Regions from separate parts of the Alterluteimonas muca genome, predicted to be linked through region 1. Evidence: predicted binding sites of a transcription regulator. Region 1 holds the regulator's gene; each other region holds the start of a gene.
What was found. The regulator HrcA, encoded in region 1, represses chaperone genes, less so after heat shock. The targets are predictions, from matches to a motif close to TTNGCACTCNNNNNNNNNGAGTGCNAA.

Region 1 (4,027 bases):
GACGGGGTGCCCAGGAGGCCGACGACCTGCTGCTTGCTCATGCCGGCCTGCAGCTGCTCGACCGCTTCGGGTTCCACGAGGCTGCCCTGGTAGATCGGCTGCTTGTAGACGATGCCGCAGCCCGACAGGATGCCGGCGACGAGGAGGGGAACGAGGAGTCTGCGCATGGGGCCATCGGTGGTCGGGAACATGCCGATGATACACTCCGGCCGATTGCAGCAACCGTTCCGGACCGCTTTGCCCTGTTCGATGCGGCCGACAGGAGACGACATGGAATCCTTCGACCTTCGCAAGGCCGGTCTAAAGGTCACGCATCCCCGAATGCGGATCCTGCAGCTGCTGGAGCAGAAGACGCCGCACCAGCACATGACTGCGGAAGGCATCTACCGCCAGTTGCTCGACCAGGGCGACGAGATCGGCCTGGCCACGGTGTACCGCGTGCTGACCCAGTTCGAGGCCGCGGGGCTGGTGATCAAGCACAACTTCGAGGGCGGCCATGCGCTCTACGAACTCGACCGTGGCGACCACCACTACCACATGGTCGACATGAGCAGCGGGCTGATCACCGAATTCGAGAGCCCGGAAATCGTCGCCCTGCTCAACCGCATCGCCGACGAGCACGGCTATGTGCTCGACGAGCATTCGCTGGTGCTGTACGTGCGCAAGAAGCGCCTCTGACGCGGTCGATCGCGTCCCTCCCCTCAGGCCACGTCGGCCAGCAGCCGGCGTGCGGCGGCCATGGCCTCGCGGCTGACCTCGACGCCGCCCAGCATCCGCGCCAGTTCCTCCTGCCGCTGGCGCTCGTCGAGGCGGTTGACCTCGCTCTCGGTCTCTTCGCCGCGGGTGCGCTTGCTCACCCGGTAGTGCGCATGGCCCTGCGCCGCCACCTGCGGCAGATGGGTCACGCACAGCACCTGGCGCGATGCGCCCAGCGCGCGCAGCTTGCGGCCGACGATTGCCGCCACCGCGCCGCCGATGCCGGAGTCGACTTCGTCGAAGACCATCGTCGGCACCGCGTCCAGGCCCAGCGCGGCGACCTCGATCGCCAGTGAAATCCGCGACAGCTCGCCGCCGGAAGCCACCTTGCGCAGCGGCCGTGGCGGCTGGCCGGCATTGGCCGCGACCAGGAATTCCACGCGCTCGGCGCCCAGCGGGTCGGGGCGGCCGCCCGGCTGCGGCTCCAGTGCGATCTCGAAGCGGCCACCGCCCATGCCGAGCTCATCGATCAGCGTGGTGGTGTCGGCAGAGAGCCGTGCCGCCGCCGACGCGCGGGCGCGGGTCAGGTCGGCGGCCGCCGCCGTCCACGCGGCGCTGGCGGCATCGATCTCGCCATCCAGCCGCTGCAGGCGGATGCCGGCGTCGGCCAGTTCCTCCAGTTCGGTGGCGATGCGATCGCGCAGGGCTTCGAGGGCATCCGGGGCCACCCTGTGTTTGCGGGCGAGGTCGTGGATGCGGGCGAGGCCGCGCTCGAGCTCGGCGTAGCGCTCCGGGTCGATGTCGAGATCGTCGCGCACCCGCTGCAGCAGCAGCTGCGCCTCGTCGAGCTGGATCGTTGCCGCCTCGAGCATCGCGTCCACCTCGGCCAGGCGTGGCTCGTCGCGATGCAGGCGTGCGAGTTCGCCGCGCAGCCGCTGCACGCGTCCGGTCACGGCGTCGTCCTCGCCAAGCCCCGCCAGCACCGTTTCGCAGGCGGCGATCAGGCCGGCGGCATTGGCCTGGCGGCGGTGCGCGGCATCGAGTTCGGCGAGGGAGGCGGCATCCAGCGGTTCGCGTTCGAGTTCCGCGAGCTGGTGGGCCAGCCAGTCGCGCCGCTCGCCGGGGTCGCCCAGACCCGCAAGGCGGTCGCGCTCGTCGAGCAGGGCCGACCAGGTGCGCGCGGCCGCGGCCACCGCCTGCAGTGCGCCGGCATGGCGGCCATAGGCATCGAGCAGGGCGAGCTGCGCGCCACGCGACAGCAGCGCCTGGTGCTCGTGCTGGCCATGGATCTCGACGAGGTGACCCGCCAGCGCGGCCAGCTGCCCGAGCGTGGCCGGGCGGCCGTTGATCCATGCCCGCGAACCGCCATCGGCGCGCAGCGTGCGCCGCAGCTGGCAGGCATCGCCATCGTCGAATTCCTCGGCCACCAGCCAGGCGCGCGCGCCGGCGGCATCGGCGAGGTCGAAGCTGGCGGTGAGTTCGGCGCGGTCGGCGCCATGGCGCACCATGCCGCTGTCGGCACGCAACCCGGACAGGAACCCGAGCGCATCGACGAGCAGGGACTTGCCGGCGCCGGTTTCGCCGGAGATCACGGTGAGGCCGGCACCGAACTCCAGCTCGCTGGCGGTGGCGACGGCGAAATTGCGGATGGCGAGGTGGGTCAGCATGCGCGGATTGTGCAGGGCGGAATGGTTGCGGCCAACAATCTCGGCGATCAGCGGCGCAGCGGCTGAGACGCGCTTGCGTGGGCGCAGGGTGCGCCGTATACCGGGGCCATGAGCCGCAAGCACACGCCCCCGTCCGAACTCGATGCCCGTTCACGGCATCTGCTGCGCACATTGATCGCCCGCCATATCGAGAACGGCGAGCCGGTCGGGTCGCAGACGCTTGCCCGCCATGCCGGGCTGGACGTGAGCCCGGCGACGATCCGCAACATCCTCTCCGACCTCGAGGACAGCGGCCTGCTGACCGCGCCGCATACCTCCGCCGGACGCGTGCCCACCGCGCAGGGCTACCGGGTGTTCGTCGATTCGCTGCTGCAGCTGCGGCCATTGCCCGAGCACGAGGTCACCCACCTACGCGAACAGCTGCCCGCCGGCGGTGGCACCCAGTCGCTGCTGGGCAGCGCGTCGGAGCTGGTGTCGGCGATGACCCGCTTCATGGGCGTGGTCAGCGTGCCGCGGCGCGAGCAGTTCGCCTTCCGCTACATCGACTTCGTTGCCGTCGACAGCCAGCGGGTGATGGCAATCCTGGTGTTTGCGGACAACGAGGTGCAGAACCGCCTGATCCAGGTGCGCCGGCCCTACGAGGCGTCGGAACTGGAGCAGGTGGCCAACTACCTCAACGTCAACTTCGCCGGTCGCGCGGTGGCCGACATCCGCGCCACGCTGCTGCGCGAGATGCAGCTCACGCGCAGCCAGATGGAGAGCCTGATGGCGCGCACCGTCGAGCTTGCCGAGCAGGCCCTCGCCCCGGAGGAGGGCGACGACATGCTGATGGCCGGGCAGGCCCGGTTGATCGGGGTGCAGGACCTCTCGGATCTCGACCGCCTCCGCGAGCTGTTCGATACTTTTTCGCGCAAGCGCGAGATCCTGCAGTTGCTCGAGCGCACCGTGCGCGCGCCCGGGGTGCGGGTATTCATCGGCGAGGAAACCGGGCTGGCCCCTCTGGAAGGGGTATCGCTGGTGACCGCGCCGTACGCGGCCGACGGGCGCGTGCTCGGGGTGCTGGGGGTGATCGGGCCGACGCGGATGGCCTACGACCGCATCGTGCCGGTGGTGCAGGCCACCGCGGAAGCACTGGGTGCGGCGCTGGAGCGCGGTGGCAGGTCGCCGTAGCGGGGGCTGCGGGACGGCACCGACACACGATTGCAGGCGGACGGCACTTGAATCCGCGCCGGGCAACCCCATTGCTCCGGCCAGCGGCGGCCAGTCGACCGCCACGGACATGGAAATGACCCACGAGAGCCACCCCGACACTCCCGACCCCACGATGCAGCCGCAGGACGACGCGTCGGCATCGCCGCAGGCCCTGCTCGAAGAACAGGTGCAGCTGCTGCAGGCCGAACTCGAGCAGCTGCGTGCGCAGTCCCTGATCGAGCGCGCGGACCTCGAGAACCAGCGCAAGCGCATGGCGCGCGAGGTCGACGCGGCCCGCCGTTTCGCCAACGAGCGCCTGCTGGGCGACCTGCTGCCGGTGTTCGACAGCCTGGATGCAGGCCTGGCCGCGGCCGGCGCCGACAGCAGCCCGCTCCGCGAGGGCCTGGAACTCACCCTGCGCCAGCTGCTCAAGGTGGCCGGTGACAACGGCCTGCAGGTCGTCGCGCCAGCCG
Region 2 (4,027 bases), on a different contig from region 1:
ACGCCGATGGTCACCGCCAGCGCCACCACCGACAGCGTCACCGAGCGGGTCAGCAACGACGCGCCGGCCACCACTCCCAGCGACAGCACGATGATCTCGGCCGACAGGATGAAATCGGTGCGGATCGCGCCGCGGATCTTCTGCTTCTCGATCTCCTGCGGCGTCTCTTCGGCTTCGAGCACCGCCTGCACGCGCGCCTCGGGGTCCGGGCGATCGTCGCGATGGAACAGCTTGTGCACGACCTTTTCGAAGCCCTCGTAACAGAGGTAGGCGCCGCCGACCATCATCAGCGGCACCACCAGCCACGGCAGGAACTGGCTGATCAGCAACGCCGCCGGCACCAGGATCAGCTTGTTGAGCAGCGAGCCCTTGAACACCGCCCACACCACCGGCAGTTCGCGGCTGGCACGCACCCCGGCCACCTGCTGTGCATTGAGGGCGAGGTCGTCGCCGAGCACCCCGGCGGTCCGCTTGGTGGCGGCCTTGGTCAGCAGCGCGACGTCGTCGAGTAGCGTCGCAATGTCGTCGAGCAGGGTGAGCAGCGAGGCGCCGGCCATGGGTGTATCCGCGAGGTCGTGGGCGCGGATTGTGTCACCCGTGCGTGATGCCGGAAATGACGTCGGGCCGTGCACGGGGCGGCCGGTCGCGACAAGGAAAAACCCCGCCTCGCGGCGGGGTTTTCCGTGTTGCAGGTGACGCGATGGCGCTGGATCAGAAATCCATGCCGCCCATGCCGCCCATGCCACCGCCGCCCGGCATCGCCGGCTCTTCCTTCTTCGGAAGCTCCGCCACCATCGCCTCGGTGGTGATCATCAGGCCGGCGATCGACGCCGCGTTCTGCAGCGCGGTGCGGGTGACCTTGGTCGGATCCAGGATGCCGAACTCGACCATGTCGCCGAACTCGCCGTTGGCGGCGTTGTAGCCGAAGTTGCCCGAACCGTCCTTGACCTTGTTGACGATCACGGAGGGCTCTTCACCGGCGTTGGTGACGATCTCGCGCAGCGGTGCTTCCATCGCACGCAGGGCGATCACGATGCCGTGGTTCTGGTCTTCGTTGGCGCCACGCAGGTTCTCGATGGCCGCCTTGGCACGCAGCAGGGCCACGCCGCCGCCCGGGACCACGCCTTCCTCGACCGCTGCACGGGTGGCGTGCAGGGCGTCTTCGACGCGCGCCTTCTTTTCCTTCATCTCGACCTCGGTGGCAGCGCCGACCTTGATCACCGCAACGCCGCCGGCCAGCTTGGCCACGCGCTCCTGCAGCTTCTCGCGGTCGTAGTCCGAGGAGGTCTCCTCGATCTGCGCCTTGATCTGCTTGATGCGCGACTCGATGCCACCGGTCTCGCCGGCGCCGTCGATGATGGTGGTGTTTTCCTTGGTGACCTGGATCTTCTTGGCGCGACCGAGGTCGTTGATGGTCGCCTTCTCGAGCGACAGGCCGACTTCCTCGGAGATCACGGTGCCGCCGGTCAGCACGGCCATGTCTTCCAGCATCGCCTTGCGACGGTCGCCGAAGCCCGGGGCCTTGACGGCGCAGACCTTGACGATGCCGCGGATGGTGTTGACCACCAAGGTCGCCAGGGCCTCGCCCTCGACTTCCTCGGCGACGATCAGCAGCGGCTTGCCGGCCTTGGCCACGCCCTCGAGGACGGGCAGCAGGTCACGCACGTTGGAGATCTTCTTGTCGTGCAGCAGGATGAAGGGGTCATCCAGCTCGGCCGACATCGACTGCTGGTTGTTGATGAAGTACGGCGACAGGTAGCCGCGGTCGAACTGCATGCCCTCGACCACGTCGAGCTCGTTGTCCAGGCCCGAACCTTCCTCGACGGTGATCACGCCTTCCTTGCCGACCTTCTTCATCGCCTCGGCAATGATGTTGCCGATGACTTCGTCGGAGTTGGCCGAGATCGTGCCGACCTGGGCGATCGCCTTGTCGTCGGCGGTGGGCTTGGAGAGCTTCTTCAGCTCTTCGACGGCGGCCTTGACGGCCTGGTCGATGCCGCGCTTGAGGTCCATCGGGTTCATGCCGGCGGCGACCGCCTTGGAACCCTCGCGGATCAGCGCCTGGGCCAGCACGGTGGCGGTGGTGGTGCCGTCACCGGCGTTGTCGGAAGTGCGCGAGGCGACTTCCTTGACCATCTGCGCGCCCATGTTCTCGAACTTGTCGGCGAGCTCGATCTCCTTGGCGACGGACACGCCGTCCTTGGTGATCGTCGGCGAGCCGAAGCTCTTCTCGAGCACGACGTTGCGGCCCTTCGGGCCGAGGGTCGCCTTGACGGCATTGGCAAGCGTGTTCACACCGCGCAGCATCTTGGAGCGCGCGTCTTCGCCGAAGCGGATTTCCTTGGCAGCCATGACTCTTTACCTCTGAATGTCTTGGGTGGAATTCGTGGGAGTGGAAAGAAGCGCCGCGATCAGCCGAGGATCGCGAAGATGTCGTCTTCCTTCACCACCAGATAGTCGGTGCCGTCGAGCTTGACCTCGGTGCCGCTGTACTTGCCGAACAGCACCTGGTCGCCGGCCTTCACCTTCGGCGCCCGCAGGTTGCCGTTGTCGAGCACCTTGCCCTCGCCCACGGCGACGACCTCGCCCTTGATCGGCTTTTCGGTGGCCGAATCCGGAATCACGATGCCACCGGCCGAGACTTTCTCTTCCTCGGTACGCTTGATGACCACGCGGTCGTACAGCGGCTTGATATTGCTCATGTCAATCCTCTTAAGTGATTGATTGGGTTGAAGAATGGCGGCGATCTTAGCACTCGCACTCGGAGAGTGCCAAGGCCGCGGGCGGCAAAGACCCGGCAAGCCGGGCACGGACCAGAAGTTGGGGGCCGTTCAGGGCCTTTCAAGGGGCCCGATGGAAATTTCCGTCGCCCCCGGCCGTGGACGGACGCGGGCCTGGACCCGGCTCAGAAGCGCCAGGCCGCCACCACCATCGTCTCGCCGTCGTTGGGCTGGTGGATGCTGGCGTTGGAGATATGCCGCGCCAGCACCGAGAAGCGCTCCCAGCGCCAGCCGATGGTGCTGACGAACTGCGGGTCGCCCGACAGCGCGTCGGTGTAGCCGCTCTGCACGCCGATGCCGAAGCCCAGCGTCAGTCCGTTGTCGGTGCGGTCGTAACGCAGGCCGGCGTGGCCGACGGTGACGTCGTCCTCCAGGTCGTACGCGGTGTCGTCGCGGCCGGGCACGTGGATCACACCCAGCTCCCAACGCAGCAGCGCGTTGTCGAGGCCACGCAGCTCCGGCAGCCACGCCGCGGCGATGACCGGGGTGACCTCGTTGTCGCGCGTCCACGACGCGCCGGCACTGAGCTCGAACTGGGATTGCGCGGCGGCGGGAAACACGGCGGCAGCTGCCATCGCGATGGCGCACAGCGCCGGAAGGCGGATCCTGGACATGGGCGGGGATTAGTGAACCGGGGAGTGCAGATTGTAGATCCTGCCGTCGTGAGCGCGCGGCGACGGGCGCGACGGGCTTAAGCGCGCGGCGCATGGGCGTGGGCTACCCTATGCGGCCCACCCGTTGCGCCTGCCTGCCGTGTCCGTCCTGCTCTGTCTGTCCACCTGCCCGGATCGTGCCACCGCCGACCGCATCGCCGACGCCCTCGTGGGCGAGGGCCTGGCGGCCTGCGTGACGCTGCTGCCGGGTGCGCGGTCGGTCTATCGCTGGGAGGGCCGTGTCGAGCGTGGCGAGGAAGTGCAGTTGCTGATCAAGACCACCCGGGCGGCGTTCGCCGCTCTACGCGAGCGGTTGTGCGCGCTGCACCCGTACGAAGTGCCGGAACTGGTCGCCTGCGACCTGGTCGACGGCCTGCCCGCCTATCTCGACTGGATCGTGCGCGAGACCGCGGGGCCGGCATCCTGATGGGTATCGCGGTCTGGTGGCGCGCACTCGCGCTGGGCGCGCTCGCAGTCGTGGCGGGCGGCGCGCAGGCAGCGGTCGACATGGACGACCTGCTGCCGGTGGACGAGGCCTTCGCGCTGCGCGTGCACGCGCCGGACCGCGAGCGCATCGAATTCGACTGGACCATC
Region 3 (4,027 bases), on a different contig from region 1:
GGCTGCTGGCCTTCGGGCTCGCCTTCGCGGGCGGCGCGATGGTGTTCGTGTCGCTGTCGGAAATCCTGAACAAGTCGATCCAGTCGTTCTCGCTCGCCTATGGCGACAACCTCGGCTTCACCTGCGCGATCCTCGCGTTCCTGGCCGGCTTGCTGCTCATCGTCGGGATCGACCACCTGGTGCCCAACCCGCACGAGAGCCTGGAAGCCGACGACCCGTTCTTCCGCGAACACAACCGCGAATACATCAAGCGCGTCGGCCTGCTGACCGCGATCGCGATCACCGCGCACAACTTCCCGGAGGGCCTGGCCACCTTCTTCGCCACCGTCGGCGATCCGGCCGTCGGCCTGCCGCTGGCGCTGGCGATCGCGATCCACAACATCCCCGAGGGCATCGCCATCGCGGTGCCGGTGTACTACGCCACCAACAACAAGTCGCTGGCGTTCCTCGCCTCGCTGCTGTCGGGCATGGCGGAGCCGATCGGCGCGATCCTGGGCTACGTGCTGCTGGCGCCGGTGATGTCGGAGGCGGTGTTCGGCGGCGTGTTCGGGGTGATCGCCGGCATCATGGTGTTCCTCGCGCTCGACGAACTGCTCCCCGCCGCCAAGCGCTATGCCAAGGGCCACGAGACCGTGTACGGGCTGGTGGCGGGCATGTCGGCGCTGGCACTGAGCCTGGTGCTGTTCAAGTGGGGCACGTCCCCTTAACCGCGCGACCGGCACCAACGAAAAAGGCCCGGATCGCTCCGGGCCTTCTGGCAGCCACCGCGCGGGTCAGGCCGCGAACAACGCCTTCATCTTCTTCAGCGCGTTGGCTTCCACCTGGCGGATCCGCTCGGCCGACACGCCGTACTCGTCGGCCAGCTCCTGCAGGGTGATCCTGGCGTCCGGATCCAGCCAGCGGCGCTTGATGATGTCGCGCGAACGCGCATCCAGCCCGGCCAGGCCTTCGCGCAGCAGCGCCAGCTGGTTGTCCTCGCTGTCGGCACGTTCGTAGGCCTGTGCGGGATCGGCGTCGTGCGCCATCAGATACCCGGCCGGTGCCGGCGGCGCGCGCTCGTCATCCTCGTCGGCGCTGGCATCGAAGCCGATATCGCGCCCGGACAGCCGCGACTCCATCTCCAGCACCTCGCGCTCGGAGACGTTGAGGTCCTTGGCAACCGCGCTCACTTCGGCCGCGTTCAACCAGCCCAGGCGCTTCTTGCTCCGGCGCAGGTTGAAGAACAGCTTGCGCTGCGCCTTGGTGGTGGCGACCTTGACGATGCGCCAGTTCTTGAGGATGTACTCGTGCATCTCGGCACGGATCCAGTGCACCGCGAACGACACCAGGCGCACGCCGACCGCGGGGTCGAAACGCTTCACCGCCTTCATCAGGCCGATGTTGCCTTCCTGGATCAGGTCGCCCAGCGGCAGCCCGTAGCCGTTGTAGCCACGCGCCACGTGCACCACGAAACGCAGGTGCGAATGCACCAGCTCGCGGGCGGCGTCGAGATCCTCGTTCTCGCGGTAACGGCGTGCCAGCGCCTGCTCGTCCTCGACCGACAGCACCGGGATCTGGTGCACGGCATTGACGTAGGCGTCCAGCGAACCGAGCGCACTGGGGACGGGGAGATTGTTGGCAACCAAGGCGTTGGCAGTCATCGTCTGGCTCATGGACCTCATGTTAGCAGTCGGGCTATTGGACTGCCGGGTACAGGAAAAGTTCCTCTGTTCCGCCGGTGGAACGGCGTTATCGAGCCCACAAAGGGTGTTCCGGAAGTACAGGACGGTAACGGATCCACCTTCAACAGGACGTGCACAGCGGGCAATCCCGCCCGCAACCGTGCAGGCGGCAGTCAGCCGGGGACGACGGCATCCAGCTGGGCCCGCGGCGGCAGGCGCCAGTCGATCGCGCCCAGCCCGCGGCGGCGCAGGTAGTCGTTGGCGGCGGAGAAATGCCCGCAGCCGTTGAACCCGCGGTGGGCCGACAGCGGCGAGGGGTGGGTGCTGCGCAGCACCTTGTGCCTGCGCGGGTCGATCACCCGCCCCTTGGCCTGGGCGTAGCTGCCCCACAGCATGAACACCAGGCCGTCGCGCTCGCGGTTGAGGGTTTCCACCACGTGGTCGGTGAAGCCTTCCCAGCCGCGTCCCTGGTGTGCGCCGGCCTTGCCATGCTCGACCGTCAGCACCGCGTTGAGCAGCAGCACCCCACGCTGCGCCCAGGGCAGCAGATAGCCATGGTCGGGGCGTGGCAGGCCGAGGTCGCGCTCGAGTTCCTTGAACATGTTGAGCAGCGACGGCGGCACCGGCACCCCGGGCGGCACCGAGAACGCCAACCCATGGGACTGCCCGGGGCCGTGGTAGGGATCCTGGCCGAGGACCACCACCTTGACGTCATCGAAGGGCGTGGCCTCGAAGGCGGCGAAGATCCGCGGGCCGGGCGGGTAGATTGCCGCGCCCGCCGCCCTGCGTTCGCGCAGGAACGCCGACAGCGCCTGCATGTCCTCGCGCAGCAGGTAGTCGCCGATGCGGGCTTTCCAGGACGGGTGCAGACGGATCCGCGAATCCGCGTCACTGTGGGGCGCCCCCGCGGCCTGCGTCGGGAGGTCGTCCACCGATGCGTTGCGTGTCACCGCCTCAGCCCGCGGTGGGCGCCGGCGCCCCGCGTCCCTGCGGCCCTGCCCCGCCCAGCCGGGCCAGCCGCAGCTGAAACAGCGCCTTGGTGACCAGCAGCCGTTCCTCGATCGGCTTGAGCACCAGATCGTTGGCGCCGTCGCGAAGCAGCGCCATCTGGTTGACCCGGTTGTCGTCACCGGTCATCACCAGCACCGGCAACCGCCGCTTGCCGTAGCCGAGCTCGCCGCGCACGGCCTGCAGCAGGTCGCGGCCGCTGAGTTCGCCCTTCAGGTAGACGTCGGTCAGCAGCAGGTCCGCGCCCGGCGCATCGGCGCTGTCGCGGCGCTCGCGCAGCCACTCGATGGCGTCCTCGGCGCTGATCAGGTGGATCACTTCCATGCCGTGCGACTGCAGCATGCGCCGGGTCGCCAGCGCGACCGTGCGGCTGTCCTCGACGTAGAGCACGCACGCGCCGGGGATCGCCTGCGGCATCACGTAGCCGCGCACGAAGGTCGCCAGTGCCTGGTGACCTTCGGCCTTGTCGAAGTAGTCGGTGACGTCCTCGGTGAAGCGGCGGCGTTCCAGGTGCGCCTGCGCCTCGGCCGAGACCACGATCACCGGTACGTATTTCTGCCCCGCGGTCTCGCGTACCGCACGCGCGAGCTGCTGGCCATCGCCATCGGGCAGTACCAGCGAGGTGGTGACGAGATCCACCGGCGCCGCCGCCAGCGCTTCGCGCGCTTCGGCCAGCCCGGCGCAGGCGACGACCTCGACGTTCGGTACCTCCTGCCGCAGCACGTCCCCGATCAGCCTGCGCACCAGCTTCGAGCCGTCGACCACCATGATCCGCGGGGTCTCGCTGACCAGGTGGCGAAGGTCGGGGGCGGCGGGATGGCTCATCTCAGGCATCCGTGGGTCGGGTCTGTCGCAGATAGTGGCCGGTCACCACGCCGGCGCCGAGCCAGCCCAGCAGCGCGGCACCCGCGACCACCGCCAGCGACTGCGCGATGCCGAAACCCCGCAGGGCGAAGCCGCTGCCGTAACCGGCCACGAGTTCCGCCAGCGGCGCCTGCAGCGCAAGGCCGGCCAGGGCCAGCAGGCCGAGCGCCAGCGCGCCGGCGGCCAGGCCGTACCACGCACCCTGGTACAGGAACGGCCGGCGGATGAAACCGTCGGTGGCACCCAGCAGCTGCAGCACGCCGATCTCGTCGCGGCGCGACTGAATGTCCAGGCGCACGGTATTGCCGACCACCAGCAGCGCGCCGATGCCGAGCAGCGCCGCCAGCACCCAGGCCACCCGTGCGGCGAAACGCATCCACGCATCCAGCCGCTGTCGCCAGGCGGCGTCGTGCACCACCAGTTCGGCTTCGGGCAACGCACCCAGCGTTGCGGCAAGCGCGGCATCGTCGCCCGCCGGCACCACCACCAGCACC

Region 2: groES (co-chaperone GroES) is a predicted target of HrcA. The motif match lies at 2,749-2,775, and genes of this name have one in related genera.
Region 3: rpoH (RNA polymerase sigma factor RpoH) is a predicted target of HrcA. The motif match lies at 1,663-1,689, and genes of this name have one in related genera.

What each region holds. Positions count from the first base shown of each region.
Region 1 covers NZ_JAIWPS010000004.1:219,209-223,235, forward strand. Annotated here, with positions in the region: gene LDO11_RS08080 (outer membrane protein assembly factor BamE) at 1-167, opposite strand, end outside; gene LDO11_RS08085 (Fur family transcriptional regulator) at 271-678, shown strand; gene recN (DNA repair protein RecN) at 702-2,363, opposite strand; gene hrcA (heat-inducible transcriptional repressor HrcA) at 2,472-3,533, shown strand; gene grpE (nucleotide exchange factor GrpE) at 3,649-4,027, shown strand, end outside.
Region 2 covers NZ_JAIWPS010000001.1:407,348-411,374, reverse strand. Annotated here, with positions in the region: gene LDO11_RS01815 (DUF808 domain-containing protein) at 1-557, opposite strand, end outside; gene groL (chaperonin GroEL) at 712-2,352, opposite strand; gene groES (co-chaperone GroES) at 2,412-2,702, opposite strand; gene LDO11_RS01800 (acyloxyacyl hydrolase) at 2,906-3,394, opposite strand; gene cutA (divalent-cation tolerance protein CutA) at 3,525-3,860, shown strand; gene LDO11_RS01790 (protein-disulfide reductase DsbD family protein) at 3,860-4,027, shown strand, end outside.
Region 3 covers NZ_JAIWPS010000007.1:118,627-122,653, reverse strand. Annotated here, with positions in the region: gene zupT (zinc transporter ZupT) at 1-707, shown strand, start outside; gene rpoH (RNA polymerase sigma factor RpoH) at 774-1,652, opposite strand; gene ung (uracil-DNA glycosylase) at 1,835-2,593, opposite strand; gene LDO11_RS10640 (response regulator) at 2,616-3,494, opposite strand; gene ftsX (permease-like cell division protein FtsX) at 3,496-4,027, opposite strand, start outside.